One region of the Carnobacterium sp. ISL-102 genome, then DNA from elsewhere that is predicted to be linked to it. Evidence: predicted binding sites of a transcription regulator. Region 1 holds the regulator's gene; the other holds the start of a gene.
What was found. The regulator HrcA, encoded in region 1, represses chaperone genes, less so after heat shock. The targets are predictions, from matches to a motif close to TTAGCACTCNNNNNNNNNGAGTGCTAA.

Region 1 (11,443 bases):
ATACGGCGTGACTGTTCAATCGATCGTCACTATAAATAAATTGGCTAGTGCGAATGTAATAAAGATTGGTCAAGTCTTAAAAATACCCACAGTCTAATACTGCTAGGCAATAGAATATGCTAAGGCCAAAGTGTACAACTGATTTTTGCTTGTATGCTTTGGCTTTGATTTGAATTTCTTTACTCTTTGCTTTTTTTCTTTACACTAAGTGTGTAAAGGAGGTTTTTAAATGTCGGATTTTTTGATAAACATACAAACAGAAATGGGAACGCCAAATCTTTTATTTGATAGTTGGACGCCTGTCATTAGAATCTTTTTTTCAACCATTATAACCTTTATATTGTTACTGGCCAGCTTAAGAATTTTTGGAAATAGAAGTGTTTCAAATATGAGTATACAGGATGTTATCACTTCATTTACTATAGGGTCAACAGTATCATCTACTATGATCTTAAAAGATGTTACTATAATAAATGGGTTTTTAGCAATCACATTACTTTTGTCCTTGCAATTCCTTGTTTCAAAAATCATCAGCAAATGGTCCTACTTTTCAAAATTTATTAATCCAGCTCCAAAAGTTTTATTTTTAAAGGGTGCTTTCTTAGAAAATACAATGAAAAAAAGTCGCGTAACTAAAGAAGATATTTATTCTGCTATTCGAATCCAAGCTAGATGTTCTTCAGATAAGGTTTTTGCAGTTGTGTTAGAATCTAATGGAAATCTTTCAGTCGTTACTGATGTAAGTACAGACTATGAGGAAGAAATCAGGAAATATCTAGACTAAAGAGACTGGGACATAGTTCTTGGTCTCTGATTTTGTATTCTTGACCTTTTCTACATATCCAATCCTTGTAAAGAAGCTTTCGTTTAAGTTTATTGATTCAACAGATGACAAATAAAAATCTTTTTGACTAATAAAGTAGAATTAATGTTTAAACGAGCATTGAAACAAATTTCCATTTAATTAATAAACTGATATTATTGATTAAACGAGTATAAAACAAGTTTCCATTTGACTAATCATACAGACTTATCCATTAAACAAGTATAAAATGATGTTTTATTTAGTAAAGGTTGATTTCAATTCTCTCACTAAAACAGATAATTGAACTAATATACGGTTAATAAATGGATGACGTCATTTTGGTAATTATGGTATACTTGAAGAGTTGAAAAAGGAAAGTTGGGATCAAGCAATGGAAGGTATTCTCCCTTTATGGAAAGAACGCGGCATGACTAGTCATGATTGTGTATTTAAACTTAGAAAAATTTTAAAAACAAAAAAAATTGGACATACAGGTACGTTGGATCCAGATGTCGACGGTGTATTGCCTATATGTGTTGGAAAAGCTACAAAAGTTGTCGAGTACATGATGGAAACAGGTAAAGGTTACATAGGCGAAATTACACTTGGCTATTCGACAACAACAGAAGACCGAAGCGGTGAAATTGTTGAGCAAGTCGAAGTAGAAGAAGTACCGACGCTTGAAGCGATTGATGCTGCCATGAAAAACATGGAAGGAAAAATCACTCAAATACCGCCAATGTATTCAGCAGTAAAAGTGAATGGGAAAAAATTATATGAGTATGCTAGAGCTGGTGAAACCGTTGAACGACCAGAAAGAGTTGCGGAGATAAAACAATTCAAACGGACTTCAGATGTGGTCGTAGATAAAGAAAGAGGGACGGTCTCTTGGAAGTTTGAGGTGGCGTGTGGAAAAGGGACTTACGTTCGTACGTTGGCTGTAGACTTAGGTAGACAACTTGGATACCCAGCGCACATGTCTGATTTAACGCGTGTGCTTAGTGGTACGTTTAAAGCTAGTGATTGTTTAACGTTAGCCCAAGTTGCTGAAAAAATGGAACAAGAAGAAATTGACGAAGTTTTATTTCCTCTAGAATTTGGTCTAAAAGACTTAGCTTCATTCGATATTGATGAAACCTTATGGGATAAAGTGAAAAATGGAGCTGTGTTGCCAATCGATACTATTCCAGCTGATTTGTCGATGCCAGTTGTTTTCATTTATTTGCAAAAAGCGGTTAGTATTTATGCTGTCCATCCACAAAAAAAAGATTATTTGAAACCAATCAAAGTATTAAGGAATAATTTGTAGAGGAGTTTTTACACTGTGGAAATCATTAAACTGCATCATCCGTATCTAGCAGATGAAATCCCTGAAGACAAAGTAGTGTTAGCTTTAGGTTTTTTTGATGGCGTACATAGAGGCCATCAAGAAGTGATTTTTAGGGCAAAAAGTCTTGCTGATAAAAACAATTTAAAATTAGCAGTCATGACATTCAATCAACATCCCTCAATTGTTTTTAAAAAATTAAATTCGGATCAGCATAAATATCTTTCAACTGTATCTCGCAAAGAGGAATTGATGGAGAAAATTGGTGTCGATTATCTTTATGAAGTCGACTTTACATCTGCGTTTGCTAGTTTAGCACCACAAGATTTTGTGGATCAATACATTGTTGGATTACATGCACAAACAGTCGTAGCAGGTTTTGACTATTCATTTGGTAAAAAGGAAGTTGCTTCAATGGTACATTTGCCAAAGTACGCTAATAATCGTTTTGAGATAGTTGTAGTGGAAAAACAAACATTAAGAGAAGAAAAAATTAGTTCTACACGGATTCGTTCAGCTTTAGAAGTTGGAGATATGCCTGTTGCTAATAATCTCTTAGGTTATATCTACGCTACTCCTGGAAGAGTCATACATGGAGACGCCAGGGGAAGGCTGTTAGGATTCCCAACAGCGAACATCGAAGTTGAGAATCTTGTTAAGCTGCCTCGTAAGGGTGTATATGTTGTTGAAATAGTAGTGGGTGGAAGAACGTATAAAGGAATGGCTTCAATTGGACACAATGTAACGTTTGAACCAAATCGTCCATTAACGGTCGAAGTTTACATTCTTGATTTTAGTGCTGACATCTATGGTGAAGAAGTAAAGGTATTATGGCATGATTATTTACGAGATGAAAAAAAGTTTGATTCGATTGACGCTTTAATTGCGCAACTTAAACAAGACGAATTGGATACGGCACAATTTTTTGAACAGACTAATAAATCAAACCAGAATAAGTAATGGACCTTATCCGAAAGTAATTGAACAGAGTAAACAAGAGACAATTGTTTCTTGTTTTTTTTTGCATAAAATGATAAAACAATAAGGGCTCTTGCTAAAAGCGTTCTTCTGATTTATACAACATTTATGAATAAAGTGGCTTAATATACAATAAAATTTCAAAAAAAAGCTATAAAATACATAATAAAGCATAAAAAAACAATATAAGCTTGTTTTAATCTTTTTGCCATGTTAGGATACGTTCATGCAATAAAATTAATTGGATGAGGTGTTTTTATGAATAAAGGAAAAGTTGTTTTAGCTTACTCAGGAGGATTGGATACTTCGGTATCCATTAAATGGTTAATAGATGAAGGGTATGAGGTCATCGCTTGTTGTTTGGATGTAGGAGAAGGAAAAAACCTGGATTTTATTAAAGAAAAGGCGATACAAATTGGTGCTTCTGCTTCATATACGATTGACGCTAAAGTAGAATTTGCTAATGACTTTGCATTGATCGCGTTACAAGCGCACACATATTATGAAGGTAAGTATCCGCTAATATCAGCGTTATCTCGTCCTTTAATTGCTAAAAAATTGGTTGAAGTAGCTATAAAAGAAAAAGCGGTAGCAGTAGCACATGGTTGTACCGGAAAAGGAAATGATCAAGTTCGTTTTGAAGTTGCCATTCATTCTTTAGCTCCAGATTTAAAAGTAATCGCACCGGTTCGTGATTGGACATGGTCAAGGGAAGAAGAGATCAACTATGCTATTGAACACTCTATTCCGGTTCCAATTGATTTAGACAATCCTTTCTCTATTGATCAAAATCTTTGGGGAAGAAGCAATGAATGTGGCGTCTTAGAAAATCCTTGGATCGCACCACCAGAAGTAGCCTATGAGTTAACAGCGAGTTTAGAAAATACTCCTGATAGCCCAGAAATGATTGAAATTGAATTCTTAGCGGGAGTTCCAGTAGCTCTTGATGGTTCAAAATACGAGTTGTCTGATTTGATCCAACAGTTGAACAGCATTGCTGGAAAACATGGGATTGGACGGATCGATCATATTGAAAATAGATTGATCGGTATCAAATCTCGTGAAATCTATGAAGCTCCTGGGGCAGTAACACTTATGACCGCTCATAAAGAATTGGAAGATCTTACATTTGTTAAAGATACTGCACACTTTAAACCAATAATTGAACAGAAAATAACAGAAATGATCTATAACGGATTATGGTACAATCCATTAACCGAAAGCTTGATTGCTTTTTTGAAATCAACTCAAAAGTATGTAAATGGAACGGTAAGAGTGAAATTATTTAAAGGCCATGCAATCGTGGAAGGCAGAAAGTCTCCAAATTCACTTTATGATGAAGATTTAGCAACTTATACTTCTGCAGATACATTTAATCAAGAAGCCTCTGTTGGATTTATTAAGTTATGGGGTCTGCCTACAAAAGTTCATGCAGAAGTTAATAAACCAAAAGTTACTATCAAGAATAAGTAATCTTAAATAAGGATAGGATGACAACATGAAAAAATTATGGGGCGGTCGTTTTGAAGGAGAAAGTCAAAAATGGATCGATGAATTTGGTGCTTCGATTGAAGTAGACCAAGTTTTAGCGGAAGAAGATATTATAGGAAGTTTGGCACATGTTAAAATGTTAGCTAAGACGTCCATTATTCTTCAAGAAGAAGCAGATGAGATCATTAGAGGATTAGAAATTCTTTTAGTAAAAGTCCAAAAGAAAGAGTTGGTATTCTCTATTGCGAATGAAGACATTCATTTAAATATCGAAACGCTTCTTCATAAAGAGATTGGACTGGTCGCAGGGAAACTACACACTGCAAGAAGTCGAAATGATCAAGTAGCCACCGATATGCATCTTTATTTAAAACGTCAAGTCGGTGAAATTTCTGAATCACTTATGGATCTAGAAAAAGTTATTCTGCTAAAAGCGGAAAAACATGTTGAAACCATTATTCCTGGATATACGCATTTACAACATGCGCAGCCTATCTCTTTTGCTCACCATTTGCTAGCGTATTACAACATGTTTAAACGTGATTTAGAAAGATACCAAGATAGTTTGAAACGCATCGATTGTTCCCCTTTAGGAGCAGCAGCTTTGGCAGGAACGACATTTCCAATCGATCGTTTGGATACCGCAGAACAATTAGGCTTTAGTTCCGTTTATTCAAATAGTATGGATGCCGTTAGTGACCGTGATTTCATCTTAGAATTTTTGTCGAATAGCAGCATACTGATGATGCATCTTTCACGTTTTTGCGAAGAAATAATTCTTTGGACAAGTCATGAGTATCAGTTTGTTAGTTTAACGGACGCCTTTTCAACAGGTAGTTCAATCATGCCGCAAAAGAAAAATCCAGATATGGCAGAATTGATTCGTGGGAAAACAGGCAGAGTGTACGGCAATTTATTTTCACTGTTGACGGTAATGAAAAGTTTGCCTTTAGCTTATAATAAGGATCTGCAAGAAGATAAAGAAGGTATGTTCGACACAGTAAAAACCGTCAAAGATTGTTTGAACGTATTTGCTGGTATGTTGGATGATATGATCGTGCACGAAGAAAAAATGAGTGAAGCAACAACTAAAGATTTTTCCAATGCGACAGAGTTAGCTGATTATCTTGCCTCTAAAGGTACTCCGTTTAGAGAAGCACATGAAATAGTTGGAAAACTTGTTTTAAAGTGCTTGAAAAACGGCAATTATTTACAAGATATTTCATTAGCAGATTTTCAAGCAGCAGCTCCTATTATTCAAGAAGATGTGTATTCTTTGTTAGAATCTCGTGTGGCTGTTGAACGCAGAAATTCTTTAGGCGGTACTGGTTTTGTCCAAATAAGAACTGAACTAGAAAAAGCAAAAAAAGAATGCCAGTTAAATTAGGTTTGGTTAACAAATGGTGTTGATATGAACAACAAAGCTACGAATATTAAAAAATTCAGACCTAAAATCAATGAGAAGAAAAAGTATTAAAAATGAATTATTTCATTTTTAATACTTTTTTTCTAGGCTGAAAATGGATAAATCAAGCGGGAAATCAATGTTTTTAATAAACGTCAAAATTAGTCAAAAAATAAGCAAAAATTATTGACAGGAACAATTATATTTGGTAAATTAATAAATGTATTAGCACTCAATAGTTTCAAGTGCTAAAAAAGAGGTGATGCAACATGTTAACTGAAAGACAGATTTTAATCTTAAAATCTATCATTCGCTTATACACTTCACACGAGACACCCATAGGATCTAAAACCTTGATGAATGAAGCTGAGATCAATTTTAGTTCAGCGACTATTCGTAATGAAATGGGACGTCTTGAAGAATTAGGCTTCATTGAAAAAACACATTCCTCATCAGGTCGTGTTCCGTCATTAAAAGGCTATCGTTTTTATGTGGACTATCTGGTACATCCAGTGAAAATTCAGAAAAAAGATCTTGCAGTCATAAAGAATGCTTTAGGAAATCAATTTAGACAGTTGGATGAAATTGTTTTCCAATCTGCTGAATTGCTTTCTCAATTGACCAGTTATACGGCAATAACATTAGGTCCTGAAATCAAAGAGAGTATTTTAACCGGTTTTCGTTTAGTACCATTGAATGATTATCAAGTCATGGCTATTCTGGTTACAGATAAAGGCCATGTAGAAAACCAAGTTGTTACTATCCCGAGATCGATGGACGTTAATGAGCTGGAAAAAATTGTTCGTATTTTTAATGAACAATTAGTTGGTCTTACGTTAATGGAAGTATTTAAAAGACTCAAGACTGAAATTCCTTTATTGCTAAATAAGTACGTCAAGACAAATGAAGGAATTTTAGATATCTTTGAAAATGTCTTTTTGAAGGCTGGACAAGATAGGATGCACGTAGGTGGAAGAATGAATATATTAGATTTTTCGAATGAATTAAATGTCGAAAAATTTAAGTCTATTTATTCGTTAATGGATGGTACTCATGACTTATCTTCTCTAGTGATCCCAAGTACTACTGGAATCACCGTGAAAATTGGTACGGAGTTAAACAATGAGCTTTTCAATGAGTTCAGTTTAATTACGGCAAGCTATGACATTGAAGGATACAGTTCAGGTGTTATTGCATTGTTAGGTCCAACGAATATGCCGTATTCTAAAATGATTGGCTTGGTGGATGTATTTCGAAATGAGCTTTCAAAAAAAATAATCGACTACTACCATTCTGTAGAAGATTAAGCAAAAGGAGCTGTTGATGTGTCTAGAAATAAAGACAAGAAGCAAGAACAAGAAGTAGTAGAAGAAACAACAACAGAATCAGTAGAAGAAACGGTAATCAAACCAGAAGAAACAACTGAGTCTGTAGAAGTTGATGAACTTGCTGAAGCAAAAGCTGCTTTAGAAGAAATGGAAAATAAATATTTGCGTGTCCAAGCTGAAATGGCAAATATCCAAAAACGCAATGCAAAAGAACGTGAAGATGCTGCTAAATTCCGTGCTCAATCTTTAGCACTCGAATTGCTTCCAGTCGGTGATAACTTAGAACGAGCTCTAGCTATTGAAGTAACAGATGAGCAAGGCAAAAGTTTGAAAAAAGGAATCGAGATGGTGAAGGAAACGTTCGCTGCAGCATTAAAAAACGAAGGAATCGAAGTTATCGATCCTTTAAATGAACCATTTGATCCAAACTTCCATCAGGCTGTTCAAACGGTTCCTGTTGAAGAAGGTCAAAAAAGTGAAATAGTTGTACAAGTTTTACAAAAAGGGTATGATTTAAAAGGACGAGTCTTACGTCCAGCAATGGTCATCGTTGCTCAATAAAGCTTAAATAAATAAATAATAAAAAAATAATAAATAAATGAGGGATTTTATAATGGGAAAAATGATAGGTATTGACTTAGGAACAACAAATTCAGCAGTTGCAGTATTAGAAGGCGGAAAAGCAAAAATTATTCCGAATCCAGAAGGTAACCGTACGACTCCATCAGTAGTAGCTTTTAAAAATGGAGAAATGCAAGTTGGAGAAGTTGCAAAACGTCAAGCTGTAACAAACCCAAATACAATTAGTTCAATCAAACGTCATATTGGCGAAGCTGGTTTCTCAGTTGAAGTTGACGGCAAAAAATATACTCCACAAGAAATTTCTGCAACGATTTTGCAATACTTGAAAGGTTATGCTGAAAGCTATTTAGGAGAAACAGTTGATAAAGCTGTTATTACGGTTCCTGCTTACTTTAATGATGCACAACGTCAAGCTACTAAAGATGCTGGTAAAATTGCAGGCCTTGAAGTTGAACGTATCGTAAATGAACCAACTGCTGCAGCGTTAGCATATGGTTTAGATCAAACACATAAAGAAGAAAAAATTCTAGTATTTGACTTGGGTGGAGGTACTTTTGACGTTTCTGTTCTTGAATTAGGAGATGGCGTTTTTGATGTATTGTCTACTGCTGGTGATAACAAATTAGGTGGAGATGATTTTGATAACAAAATCATGAACTATTTAGTAGCTGAATTCAAAAAAGAAAATGGTGTCGACTTATCTAAAGATAAAATGGCCGTTCAACGTTTGAAAGATGCTTCTGAAAAAGCTAAAAAAGATTTGTCAGGCGTAACTTCAACACAAATCAGCCTACCATTTATCACTGCTGGTGAAGCTGGACCGTTACACTTGGAAATCAACTTAACTCGTGCTAAATTTGATGAATTAACTTATGATTTAGTAGAACGTACTAAAGGACCTGTTCGTCAAGCTCTTAAAGATGCTGGTTTAGCTACATCTGAAATTGATGAAGTTATCTTAGTAGGTGGATCAACACGTATTCCATCTGTTGTAGATGCTGTACGTAAAGAAGCAGGAAAAGAACCAAACAAATCAGTTAATCCTGATGAAGTAGTAGCTATGGGTGCTGCGATCCAAGGTGGAGTTATTACTGGTGATGTTAAAGATATCGTCTTGTTAGATGTTACTCCATTATCATTAGGTATCGAAACAATGGGTGGGGTGTTTACAAAACTGATCGAACGTAACACAACGATCCCAACAAGCAAATCACAAGTATTCTCAACTGCTGCTGATAACCAACCGGCTGTTGATGTACACGTAATGCAAGGTGAACGTCCAATGGCAGCCGACAACAAAACATTAGGACGCTTCCAATTGACTGACCTTCCTGCTGCACCTCGTGGAATCCCACAAATCGAAGTAACATTTGATATTGATAAAAACGGAATTGTTAACGTTAGTGCTAAAGACTTAGGAACGCAAAAAGAACAAACAATCACGATCAAATCATCTTCAGGTTTGACTGATGAAGAAATCGAACGTATGGTTAAAGATGCAGAATCAAATGCTGAAGCAGATAAAGTTCGTAAAGAAGAAGTAGAATTACGTAATGAAGTGGATCAATTATTATTCCAAGTTGATAAAACAATCACTGAACTTGAGGGTAAAGTTGATGAAGCTGAAGTTAAAAAAGCTGAAGAAGCTCGTGATGAATTAAAAGCAGCTGTTGAAGCAAATGATATCGAAGAAATGAAAACTAAACGCGATGCTTTAAATGAAATCGTGCAAGCTCTAACAGTTAAATTATATGAACAAGCTGCTCAAGCTCAAGCAGAGGCAAACCCAGAAGATGCACAAGAACAAGGAGCACAAGGTGGATCTGAGGATGTTGTTGATGCTGATTTTGAAGAGGTAGATGACGAAAATAAATAATCTTTAACATTAGAGGATGAAAGGGAAAAGCCAAGGCAAATTGCTTTTGGCTTTTTCTTCTAGATATGCTATGCTCATTAAGGCGAATTTGAGGATACATTAAAAAATTTTTATTCGTAACGATGGAGGGAAATCATGGCTAAAAGAGATTTATACGAAGTATTAGGAGTATCAAAAGGTGCTTCTGATGAAGAAATAAAAAAAGCATACAGAAAACTATCAAAAAAGTTCCATCCGGATATCAATAAAGAAGCTGGTGCTGAAGACAAGTTTAAAGAAGTTGCAGAAGCGTATGAGGTATTAAGTAGTGCTGATAAACGTGCAGCTTATGATCAATATGGTCATGCAAGTACGGATCCCAACTTTGGAGCAGGTGGTGGCGGTTACGGCGGTGGTGGCTTCGGCGGCGGCTTTGGTGGCGGCGGCTTTGAAGATATTTTTGAATCATTCTTTGGTGGCGGCGGTCGTTCACAAAATCCAAATGCTCCTCGTCAAGGAGATGATTTACAATACACGGTCAATCTTGAATTCGAAGAAGCTATTTTTGGAAAAGAAACCACAATCAGCTACAATCGTGAAGAAGAATGTAAGACATGTCACGGTGATGGAGCTAAACCAGGTACTCACCCTGTGACCTGTTCTAAATGTCATGGTACAGGTTCATTGAACGTTGAGAGAAACACACCACTTGGACGAGTAATGACACGACAAACCTGTGATGTTTGTCATGGTACGGGTAAAGAAATTAAAGAACCTTGTCCAACTTGTTATGGTTCAGGCCATACTAAAGACAAACATACGGTTAAAGTAACGGTTCCCGCAGGTGTTGAAGATGGCAATCAAATGCGCTTAAACGGACAAGGGGAAGCTGGTAAAAATGGTGGACCTTACGGAGATTTATACGTTGTTTTCCGTGTCAAAGCCAGCAATCAATTTGAACGAAATGGATCAGAGATTTATTATGAATTGCCAATTAATTTTGTCCAAGCTTCTTTAGGGGATGAAGTTGAAGTTCCGACTGTTCATGGTAAAGTGAAACTAAAAATACCTGCTGGAACACAAACAGGAACGAATTTCCGTCTGAGAGGCAAAGGAGCACCAAAATTACGTGGCACAGGTACTGGAGACCAACATGTGAAGATTAAATTGATCACTCCGAAGAATTTATCTAAAGAACAAATGGACTTGTTGAGACAATTTGCTAAAGCTAGCGGCATGGAAGTTGAAGAACAAGATGGTTCTATTTTTGATAAAGTAAAAGATGCTTTTAAAGCAGATAAGAAAAGGAAATGAACTGATTTCTTTAAATAAGCGGGTACTTTATTTAAAGTACACAGAAATGTTATATGACAAATAGTGTTGATGCTTCAAAATAAAATTTCTTCTGGAATGGACGGGTTTGCTTGTGGAGCCATTGGACCGCCTGTAAGCCTGTAGTCTTACAGACTTTCAAGCTTCAAACAAAACCTAATCGCTGAAGCGCCAACGTTTTGTAATTCTCATTGAATCTTATACATGGCTACAAGCAACCCTATTCCTTCAGAAATTTTGGATTAGTAATTTAATTAATTTATCAACACTAAAATTATAGACCCAAAAGAAAGCCTGAGCACTAGCTTAGGCTTTCTTTTGTCTTAAGAGCTGGTTCCCT
Region 2 (11,443 bases), on a different contig from region 1:
AAATGGATGACGTATTCAATCTCATTCAATAGATCTTTCCAATTTTCTAAAACAGATAAATCCAATTTTTTTGTTACGGTACCTTTTACAAGTTCTTTATCAGAATCAGAAAAAGCAATATCGACTAAGGTTAGTTGATGTTCTTTTTTTAAATGAGTCGTTAATACTCTGCCGATCCTTCCTGCAGCTCCAGTAATCAAAATTTTAGCCATGCTAGAACCTCCTTAATGAAATTAAAGTAGCTAAGTTAAAAAAGGATACCACGTTAGCAGTACCCTTTGGGGGAAACAGAATTAATAATTATTTGTCGTTCTTGTCATTAAAGTCGTGTTTTGCTTCGCCGACCTTTTTTTCAACTTCGCCTTTAGCTTTTTGAGCTTTACCTTCAGCTTGTTTGCTGCGATCGTTTGTAACGTCACCATAAGAATCTTTAGCTTCACCAACGACCTTATCTTTCATGCCTTTAGCTTTATCTTTTATTCCATCATTTTTTTCCATGTTCAATTCCTCCTATAAGAATAATTTTTTTGCGGTAGCAATAGTGTTTTTCTAAATAGTTCATCAGAACGATTTAGTATTTGGAAATTAAATAGAAATTATATTACAAGTGAAGCATAACTTTTTGAAAACGGAAAATCAACTAATACGCTTTCAAAATACTAGCCAAAAATTAGAGATTTAAGTTTTTACGAAATATGTGCTAAAATAAAATTATTATAATGGACTAGTCGTATAAAAAAGGAGCCGTTTCATGAAGGTATTGGCAATAGATACATCTAATCAAGCAATGAGTATTGCAGTATTAGATCAAGAAAAAGTTATAGGGGAAATCACAACAAATATCAAACGCAATCACAGCGAACGCTTAATGCCTGCGATTGACGAATTAATGAAAGATGTTCAATGGCAACCCAGTGAGCTAGATCGGATAGTAGTAGCTAAAGGACCTGGATCATATACAGGGTTACGAATTGGAGTAACGATCGCCAAAACGTTAGCTTGGACGCTTGGGATCGAACTAGTAGGAATCTCTAGTTTGAAAATGTTAGCTGGGAATTGCGAAGCTTTACCACATTATTTGGTGCCTTTATTTGATGCCCGCCGTAAAAATATTTATACTGGTTTGTATCAATGGCAAAATGGAGAATTGATTCAAATAGAAGCAGACAAACATATTTCTGCAGAACAATGGGCTGAATATTTAAGCAATAAAGAAGGAACATTCGAATTGATTGGAGAAGATCGTTTCTTATATAAAGATACATTTGAACGTTATCTAATGAACCGGGTGTATGAAGCTCCATTAAAGGATCACCTTCCAAAAGCTAGTGTATTAGGTTTGTTAGGCCTAAAGGAAGAGCCTGTCGATGCTCACACGTTTACTCCTGATTATTTGAAATTAGCAGAAGCGGAGGAAAATTGGCGTAAAGAACACCCAGATCAACTGGAGGAAGCTTATGTTGAAAAAATTTAAGCAGTGGTTTAGAAATGAAGAAATTGATTTACTTAGTCAACCTGAGTTTAGCAAAAATTTAGCTGAACGATCAAGATTAGAAAGAGAAACTATTCAATTAAGTGATGGTTCTTTTTTGAAGGCATCGATCGGCACAGTATCCGATATTGCAGATATTCTAAAGATCGAATCACTTTGCTATAATGGTAAAACGCCTTGGAATAAAAAAGCATTAGAAGATGAAATAAAAAACAACACCCGAGCTATTTATTTGATCGTTCGAGAGTCTGATAAGGCTATCGGGTTTATTGGTGCCTGGTTAGTCGAAGAAGAAGCACATATCACAAATGTAGCTGTCATTCCGAGCTGCCAAGAGCGAGGTGTCGCTACTTTCTTGATCACAGAATTGCAAAAAATTTCTCAACATGAAGGCATGCAAAAAATTAATTTAGAGGTTCGTATCTCAAATGAGAAGGCCCAACGCCTCTATGACAGGTTAGGGTTTCAAAAAGAAAAGATAAAAAAAGACTACTATACTGGTGATTTAGAAGATGCACTGGAAATGAGTAAAATTTTATGACAGATCAACTAATGAACGAGCAGTATAAAAATGAAAAAGCTGTTTTTTTGTTCAATCAAAGTACACGATTAACCGAACATGAATTGTTTCAATTAGCTGAGAATAGTTATCCAAACGGAAGTCCTTGGCCTGTTGAAACGTATAAGAGTGAATTAACAGAAACCTACAGTGAATACGGGATCGTTCTACAACAAGGAAAAAAAGTTGGTTTTATAGGATATACACAGCTTTTTGATGAAGTAGAAATAACAACATTTGGCATTCTGAAGGCATTTAATAACCAAGGGATCGGTCAATTGTTTTTACAGTCATTTATAGCGTTTTTAAAAGACAAAGAAGTTAAAATGATTTTTTTAGAAGTGCGAGAGCAGAATAAGGCTGCAGTTACCGTTTATGAAAAAGCAGGTTTTAAAACGATTGCTGTTCGTAAAAATTATTACCATGATCCAATAGAAAATGCCTTGATCATGCAATTAAGTATGTAAAAAGAGTCTATTAAAGAAAGAGTGAAAGTATGTCTATAAAAAGAAATTTAATTTTAGCTGTTGAATCTAGTTGTGATGAAACCAGCGTTGCCGTGGTTGAAGATGGGACGACCGTTCATTCAAATATTGTTGCATCACAAATAAAGAGCCATATGCGTTTTGGCGGTGTAGTACCTGAGATTGCCAGTCGCCATCACGTAGAACAAATCACCCAATGCATTGAGGAAGCTATGACTGAAGCGAGCGTTAGTTATAAAGAACTTTCAGCAGTAGCCGTTACACAAGGACCTGGCCTAGTGGGAGCTCTCTTAATAGGCGTTAATGCAGCTAAAGCTGTTGCTTATGCACACCAATTGCCATTGATCGCTGTTGATCACATGGCAGGACACATTTATGCTAATCGTTTGATCAAACCGCTTGTTTTCCCACTGATAGCACTTGTTGTTAGTGGAGGACACACTGAATTAGTTTATATGAAAGAAGATGGAGATTACACGATCATTGGAGAAACCAGAGATGATGCAGCAGGAGAAGCCTACGATAAAATCGGACGAGTATTAGGTTTAGCTTATCCTGGCGGGAAGAAAATTGATGAGATGGCTCAACTTGGAGAAGATACATATCATTTTCCAAGAGCTATGATGAAAGAAGATAATTATGATTTTAGTTTTAGCGGACTAAAAAGTTCTTTTATCAATACGGTTCATAACGCAAACCAAAAGGGAGAACCGCTAAATGACATCAACTTAGCAACTAGTTTTCAAGCAAGTGTCATTGAAGTTTTAGTTTCAAAAACGCTTAGAGCGGCTAAAGAATTCAAAGTGAAGCAGTTGCTTTTAGCTGGGGGAGTAGCTGCAAATAAAGGTTTGCGTGATACTCTAACGAAAGTAATGGCTGAAGAATTGCCAGATGTGGAATTAGTTATTCCGCCTTTAGCGTTTTGCGGGGATAATGCAGCTATGATTGGAGCAGCTGCATCCATCCAATATCAAAAAAATCAATTCACAGATTATGCATTGAATGCTAAGCCTGGTCTAACATTTAATTAAAAAGGTGCTACAACAAATGGTATGGATGCTTCAAAAAAAATTCTTCTGGAATGGACGGATTTGCTTGTGGAGAGCCATGGGAACGCCTGAAGTCTAAAGAGAAATTCTTCAGGCTCTCAAGCTTCAAACACACCGTAATCGCTGAAGCGGCAACGGTGTGTAATTCTCATTGAATCCTCTACATGGCTACAAGCAATCCTATTCCTCCATGAATTTCGGGGTAAGTAATGCCATTAGATTAAGTCTATCAACACTAAAAATTATACAGCCATTAAAAAAAAGGAAATTGGGATAATGATCCAATTTCCTTTTTGCTTTTTTAAATTATTGTAATTCTTCTAATTTCAAGCTTTTTTCTTCCCATTCATTCACTAAATTATCGAATTTTTCTTGAGCAACCGTCATCTCTTCGTTCAGTTCTTGCACACGCAGATGGTCTCCAAATACCTCTGGATCGATTAATTGGGTTTCGTAGTTCGTAATGGCAGTCTCAAGAACCTCCATTTCCGATTCGATCGATTCAATACGACGTGTTAACTGACGAAGCATTTTTTGTTCAGCTTTGTTGGTTTCTCGATTTGCTTTAATCGTTGGAGGCAATTCAACTTTAGACTTTTTAGAGGTCTCAGCTTCAGCCAATAAACGAAGTTCTTCTTGTTCAGCTTTCTTTTCAAGATAATAGTCATAATCACCTAAATAAAGAGTACTGCCATTTTCAGAGAGCTCAACGACAGTTGTCGCGATTCGATTAATGAAGTAACGGTCATGAGAAACAAATAACAGCGTCCCATCAAAATCGATCAAGGCATTTTCTAAAACTTCTTTACTATCAATATCCAAATGATTCGTAGGCTCATCTAAAACGAGGAAATTATCCTTATTCATTGCTAGTTTAGCTAAAGCTAGGCGCGCTTTTTCTCCACCACTCAATGAAGAAACAGCTTTTTCTACGTCTTCGCCTGAAAATAAGAAACTGCCTAAAATAGAACGAATATCTTTTTCAGGAGTAGTTGAATGATCGTCCCAAAGTTCTGCTAAAACTGATTTTGTTGAATTTAAATCAGATTGTTCTTGATCATAATAACCCAGTAATACGTTTGTACCAATGTGCTTCTCACCTTGGATCAATGGAAGTTGTCCAATAAGTGACTTCAATAATGTAGATTTTCCAATCCCGTTTGGTCCGACTAATGCAATAGAGTCATATTTTCGAACATCTAAATTAACAGGGCTAGATAAAATAGTATCGTCATAACCGATTGCACCGTTAGATAAGGTCAAAACAGCATTACCGCTCTCTTTTTCTGCTTTAAAAGAAAAATGGGCTGATTTTTCGTCTCCTTGAGGTTTCCCGATACGGTCTATTTTTTCTAATTGTTTACGTCTGCTTTGGGCACGTTTAGTTGTTGAAGCACGCACTAAATTACGGCTGACGAAATCTTCTAACTTGGCTATTTCGCCTTGTTGCTTTTCGAATTCTTTCCATTCTTGTTCCAGTTGTGCAGCCTTTAAATCCAAATATTTTGAATAGTTTCCTTTATAATGGGAGATTTTTTTACGGCTGATCTCATAAACTTCATTTACGACCTTGTCTAGAAAATAACGGTCATGGGAAACAATCAGTAATGCGCCATCATAAGATTGTAGATAGATCTCGAGCCAACTCAATGTTTCGATATCCAAATGGTTAGTAGGCTCATCTAGAATCAATAAGTCTTTTTTTTCTAATAGTAATTTTGCTAAAGCTAATCGCGTTTTTTGACCACCAGAAAGTTGACTGATATGTTTAGTATAATCGGCTTCATAAAAACGAAAACCATGTAAAACAGAACGGATCTCAGCTTGATACCCAAAGCCGTTTTCCTCACGAAAACGATTTTGGATATGGTCATAGCGGTTTAAGGCTGCATGGTATAACTCTTCATTAGAAAGCAGCTCAGGGTCTCCAAGCTGTTTTTCAATAGTATGCAAGTCTCTTTCAAGTTGAATGACCGATTCAAAAACGGTTAACATTTCATCCCAAATGGTTCTTTCAGAAGTCAAACCAGTATTTTGAGCTAAATAGCCAATACTAACTTGTTTTCCTTTAACGATTTTTCCTGCGTCAGGTTGTTCTATATCCGCAATCATTTTTAAAAGAGTTGATTTACCTGTGCCGTTTCGTCCAACTAAAGCGATACGAGAGCTTTCTTGGATTTCTAAATATATATTTTCGAACAACACATCTGCTCCAAAATGGCGGGCAACATGTTGTGCTTGTAATAGAATCATAGTCTTGGTCCTCATTTCATCATTCTCAGTATTAGTTTAGCATAGATTTAGGTCGAGGGAAATTACAATCCATTAAAAGCTAACTATTAAGAAGCTGATTCACAAAGGTTCTTGTGAATTTTTACAATATAACTATTAGTAAGTATATTGAAATGCATAGAATTAAAAAAAAGTGCTAGTATTATACCGAAAAAATGATATAATAAAAAAGTCAGTTAGAAAAAGATTGTGAAGAAAAAAATATAACGAATTGTTTGTGAAAAAACAAGTGACCGATGGAGGAAAAAAAGAATGGTAGAAAAGAAAATACCCAATGCAACAGCTAGACGATTGCCTATTTATTATCGCTATTTGCGATTCTTATACGATTCCGGAAAGGTACGTGTTTCTTCAACTGAATTAAGTGAAGCTATCAAAGTTGATAGTGCAACGATTCGAAGAGATTTCTCTTATTTTGGGGCTTTAGGAAAAAGAGGATACGGATATGACGTTGAAGATTTGATGAATTTTTTTAGTAAAACACTTAAACAAGACCAGTTAACGAATGTTGCTCTTATTGGAGTAGGGAACTTAGGTCGTGCTTTATTAAACTACAACTTCCATCAAAGCAATAACATGCGTATCAGTGCAGCTTTTGATATAAATGAAGAAATCGTTGGAACCATTTTAAGTGGTGTACCTATTTATCACATGGACGATATGATCGAACAATTAAAAGTTCAACAAATTGAAGTTGTTATTATTACTATTCCATCAACTGTAGCGCAAGCAACAGCTGACCGATTAGTTGAAGCAAATGTTAGAGGCATTTTAAACTTTACTCCATTTAGAATTTCTGTACCAGATACTGTAAGGGTACAAAATGTTGATCTAACAAATGAACTTCAAACGTTGATTTACTTCTTGGATCATTACGAGTCAACAAAAGAATAGTTGAATGAAAAAGGAAACAAACTTTTTAAGGTTTGTTTCCTTTTTTTAGTTTATAGTAAACTTCAAGTATTTTTGAAGCCCTAATAAAGTAACTTGTAGAAAATAGGACATAAAGTACAGAGAAAAATGTCCAACCAGAGTTACCTACAGAATCAATAGCAAACCAGATGAAAACTCCCGACATCAAGTAGGTAATGATGATTTGTGTTATAAAATTACGATTTTTTATCAATTAAAAATTCCTTTCTAATATTTAGTGATCCATCAAAAGAAGGTCACTAACATAACTAGTGTGTTCATAGCAATATGGGTAATAATTGGGGTAGCAATATTTTTTGTCTTACTATATAGAAAACAAAAAACGAAAGACATAGCAGAATAGAGTAAAATATGTCCATCAAAGTGCATAAAAGCAAAGGTAAGCGAACTGATCACCGCAGCACCTATTCCACCTGTAATATCGTATAGGAAACCAAAAATCACTTTTCTAAAAACAAATTCTTCCATGATCGGTCCCATAATAGAAACAATGATCATATAGATAGGATAGCTTTCTACAATCAAAAGAATATTTTGCGTATTAGTAGAATCGATTGGAAGTCCCAATACCAAAATCTCAATGATATTTGCAAAATATTGCGTTAAAAGTACCAAAGGTATCCCAACAACGATCCCCCAGTAAAAAACACTTTTTAAGGGTAAGGATGGACTTGAGGTCAACGAATTTTTTATGTTGGATTTCCGATTCAGTAAAAGCATAGCAACTGCTCCTAAAGAAAAACTGATTATCGTTCCATAAATCGAAGCTTCTGTTTGAAGATTTTTTGGAGCTGCCGAAATGATGAGCACTGGTAGAAATTGTGCTATCAGATAAAACAATAGCATTGAAATCGATGTGTGACTGACTATTTTTTTCATTGTGATCAAAACCTTCTTTTTTCGAAATAAATGATTCTCATTTTTACATAGTTTAGTAAATAATTTTATCAGTACACGATAGAAAGCTCACTAATAAAATAATAGGAACCAACTCAAATTTAACTAAACTGAAAATAACTTCGCTTTATAGTATACCATAAAAGGAATACAACATATAGAAGACAAAAAATCCTTTTCGATAAAAATGATGTGATCAAAAAGGAATTAGAAGTGAGATGAAAATTCTTGCATTCTTTTCTATATTTGTTATTATAAAGAAGTAGTTTAGCACTTGGATTGTCTGAGTGCTAAAATGGAAGAAATAATTTAGACGGAGGGATTTACGTGTTAAAACCATTAGGAGATCGTGTCATTATTGAAGTTGCTAAGGAAGAGGAAAAAACAATCAGCGGTATTGTTTTACCGGGTTCAGCGCAAGAAAAACCTCAAACAGGATCAGTCATAGCTGTTGGGGAAGGTCGTATTTTAGAAAACGGCTCAACAGTAGCAGTGTCAGTAAAAGTAGGAGATACTGTGCTATTTGAAAAATATGCTGGAACAGAAGTGAAATATGACGGGAAAGAATATTTAGTGGTAAAAGAACACGATATCGTAGCAGTCATAGATTAAATAAAATAAGCAAAAACTTGAACAAACTAAATTAATGAGGTGAAGGAAAAAATGGCAAAAGATATTAAATTTTCTGAAGACGCTCGTGCATCAATGTTACGTGGCGTAGACATTTTAGCTGATATTGTTAAAGTAACATTAGGACCTAAAGGAAGAAACGTTGTTTTAGAAAAATCTTATGGCTCACCATTGATCACAAATGATGGCGTTACGATCGCAAAAGAAATTGAATTAGAAGATCATTTTGAAAATATGGGAGCACAACTTGTTTCAGAAGTGGCTTCTAAAACAAATGATATTGCTGGAGACGGAACAACAACAGCGACTGTATTGACTCAAGCAATCGTTCGTGAAGGCTTAAAAAACGTAACGGCTGGAGCAAACCCTGTTGGGATTCGTCGTGGGATCGAATTGGCTACAAAAGTTGCGGTAGAAGAATTGTTTGCTATTTCTAAACAAGTAGATTCAAAAGAATCGATTGCTCAAATTGCTGCTATTTCTTCAGGAAATACCGAAACAGGTGAATTGATCGCAGAAGCAATGGAACGCGTTGGAACAGACGGTGTTATTACGATTGAAGAATCTAAAGGGATCGAAACAGAACTAAGCGTAGTTGAAGGAATGCAATTTGATCGTGGTTACCTATCACAATATATGGTAACAGATAACGACAAAATGGAAGCTAACTTAGAAAACCCATATATTTTGATCACTGATAAAAAAATCTCTAATATTCAAGAAATTCTTCCATTATTAGAACAAATCTTACAACAAGGACGTCCATTATTAGTTATCGCTGATGATGTTGATGGAGAAGCACTTCCTACATTAGTCTTAAATAAATTGCGTGGAACATTTAATGTTGTAGCTGTTAAAGCTCCAGGTTTCGGCGATCGTCGTAAAGCGATGCTTGAAGACATTGCTATTGTAACTGGCGGAACAGTTATCACTGAAGACCTAGGTCTAGAATTAAAAGATACAACTATTGAACAATTAGGACATGCAAGTAAAGTAGTTGTGACAAAAGATGCTACTACGATTGTTGAAGGTGCCGGCTCAACTGAAACCATTTCACATCGTGTAGCTTTACTTAAAGCTCAAGCAGCTGAAACAACTTCAGAATTTGACAAAGAAAAATTACAAGAACGTTTAGCTAAGCTTTCTGGTGGAGTAGCTGTTATCAAAGTTGGAGCTGCTACTGAAACAGAACTGAAAGAACTTAAATTACGTATTGAAGATGCTCTAAATGCAGCTCGCGCAGCTATTGAAGAAGGAATTGTTTCAGGTGGTGGAACTGCCTTAATCAATGTTCAACGTAAAGTTTCAGAAATTGAAGCAACTGGCGATGAAGCGACTGGTGTGAAAATTGTTTTACGTGCTCTTGAAGAGCCTGTTCGTCAAATCGTCACAAATGCTGGTCTTGAAGGTTCAGTAATTGTTGAGAAATTAAAAGGCGTTGATTTGGGCGTAGGGTATAACGCGGCTACTGATGAGTGGGTAAATATGATCGATGCTGGTATTATTGACCCAACTAAAGTAACTCGTTCTGCTTTACAAAATGCAGCAAGTGTTGCAGCTCTATTGTTAACAACTGAAGCAGTTGTTGCAAACCAACCAAAACCTGACGCTCCAATGGGCGGAATGGGAATGGATCCTGGCATGGGCGGCATGATGTAACCCTATTATCTTAAAACGAATAAAATGATAAGGTTGGGATATAACCAGCCGAGAATAGGAAAAAGTATCTGTTTATCAGGAAACTGATAAACAGATACTTTTTTTGTTATATATCGATTATTCAATACATGGTGTTGGTGTTTTAAAAGAAAATTTCTTCTGGAATAACGGATTTGCTTGTGGAGAGCCATGGAAACGCCTGAAGCCTAAAAAGCAAGTCTTCCAGGCTTCCAAGCCTCAAACAAAGCTTAATCGCTAAAGCGTTAAGGATTTGTAATTCGCATTGGATTCTTTACATGGCTACAAGCAACTCCTATTCCGACAGAAATTTCAAGTGAGTGATCAAACTGAACTGTTGACACCAAAAATTATAGACCCTAAATATTTGAATCATAAAATATTTAGGGTCTATTTTTGTTGTATAGTTTTACATTTTTATGCTGACGAGGCTACTTTTAGAAGTATCTTTAGAATGAATAGCTAGATAGGCAAATAGGCTTGGACGTATGTCCAAGCCTCATGGAATAAATTATTCCAGTATGAGCGTTTATCCAAATTCTAACTCGGTCATCATTTCATCTAAGTTTTCTAAAGCTTCATTTTTTTCAATAAAGTCGATCCAAGATTGATAAGGGTCAGATGAATTAGTTTTGATTGATATTTTAAACTTATTGTAAATACTTGTAGCCATGTCCGTCCACATTTTGTCAACAGCTCGCTCTAATTTTGCTTCATTCCATCTTTTTGCGGGAGCTCTTCTGGCGTTTCTTCTTATCTGGTCTTCCATAGCTTTTTCAAAAAAGATACTTTTACTTCCCAAATTAGCGTTTAAAAATTCTTCAAATTCTTTGAAATTCAATTTTATCACCTTTCTATAACTCGTTTTTTAAACCTTAATACCTAGTTCTGTCGATGAATTTATATTCTTCATGCCTTTATAGCATTCTTAAAAAAGCATAGTAGTTACCTTTAATCATACCATAAAGCATAAAGCAATAGAAAGCTTTCGGAAGGTAAAAGTACCTATTGAAAACAATTAAATAGTAGAATGGTTATCCTTTGATGGATCCCAGTTCAAACAAGAAGGAGATTTCGTTTTTAGTCATAGAATGGAGAGCTTCATAAACCCAACAAATATAACTTCAATCCTTTTATAGTAATATATCCTCTCATAAAAAAATGAGGCTCGGAATTTTTTTGGACTTTTTTTAAATATGGATTATCAGATAATCTTTACAATCTTTCAAAACGTTGATATAATAATAGTTGTTGTTAAAAGGCGGCCGTGGCGGAATGGTAGACGCGTCAGCTTGAGGGGCTGGTGGGAGTTTCTCCCGTGGAAGTTCGAGTCTTCTCGGCCGCATTGATATATCAAGGTTTACGAGACATCTAAGGAGTTCTAATCTTCTTAGATGTCTTTTATTTTGAAAAAGTTACGATAAAGTTC

Region 2: groES (co-chaperone GroES) is a predicted target of HrcA. The motif match lies at 7,975-8,001, and genes of this name have one in related genera.

Annotation. Positions count from the first base shown of each region.
Region 1 is NZ_JAGGRF010000003.1:171,447-182,889, reverse strand. It holds gene J7E16_RS02490 (LysM peptidoglycan-binding domain-containing protein) at 1-97, shown strand, start outside; gene J7E16_RS02485 (DUF421 domain-containing protein) at 230-784, shown strand; gene truB (tRNA pseudouridine(55) synthase TruB) at 1,197-2,114, shown strand; gene ribF (riboflavin biosynthesis protein RibF) at 2,130-3,092, shown strand; gene J7E16_RS02470 (argininosuccinate synthase) at 3,369-4,583, shown strand; gene argH (argininosuccinate lyase) at 4,609-5,988, shown strand; gene hrcA (heat-inducible transcriptional repressor HrcA) at 6,276-7,313, shown strand; gene grpE (nucleotide exchange factor GrpE) at 7,332-7,895, shown strand; gene dnaK (molecular chaperone DnaK) at 7,948-9,792, shown strand; gene dnaJ (molecular chaperone DnaJ) at 9,925-11,085, shown strand.
Region 2 is NZ_JAGGRF010000006.1:26,272-37,714, forward strand. It holds gene J7E16_RS05480 (NAD-dependent epimerase/dehydratase family protein) at 1-212, opposite strand, end outside; gene J7E16_RS05485 (CsbD family protein) at 301-498, opposite strand; gene tsaB (tRNA (adenosine(37)-N6)-threonylcarbamoyltransferase complex dimerization subunit type 1 TsaB) at 752-1,474, shown strand; gene rimI (ribosomal protein S18-alanine N-acetyltransferase) at 1,458-2,033, shown strand; gene rimI (ribosomal protein S18-alanine N-acetyltransferase) at 2,030-2,518, shown strand; gene tsaD (tRNA (adenosine(37)-N6)-threonylcarbamoyltransferase complex transferase subunit TsaD) at 2,548-3,567, shown strand; gene J7E16_RS05510 (ABC-F family ATP-binding cassette domain-containing protein) at 3,892-5,838, opposite strand; gene J7E16_RS05515 (redox-sensing transcriptional repressor Rex) at 6,130-6,771, shown strand; gene J7E16_RS05525 (CPBP family intramembrane glutamic endopeptidase) at 7,036-7,689, opposite strand; gene groES (co-chaperone GroES) at 8,035-8,319, shown strand; gene groL (chaperonin GroEL) at 8,371-9,996, shown strand; gene J7E16_RS05540 (hypothetical protein) at 10,544-10,864, opposite strand; tRNA gene J7E16_RS05545 (tRNA-Leu) at 11,276-11,359, shown strand.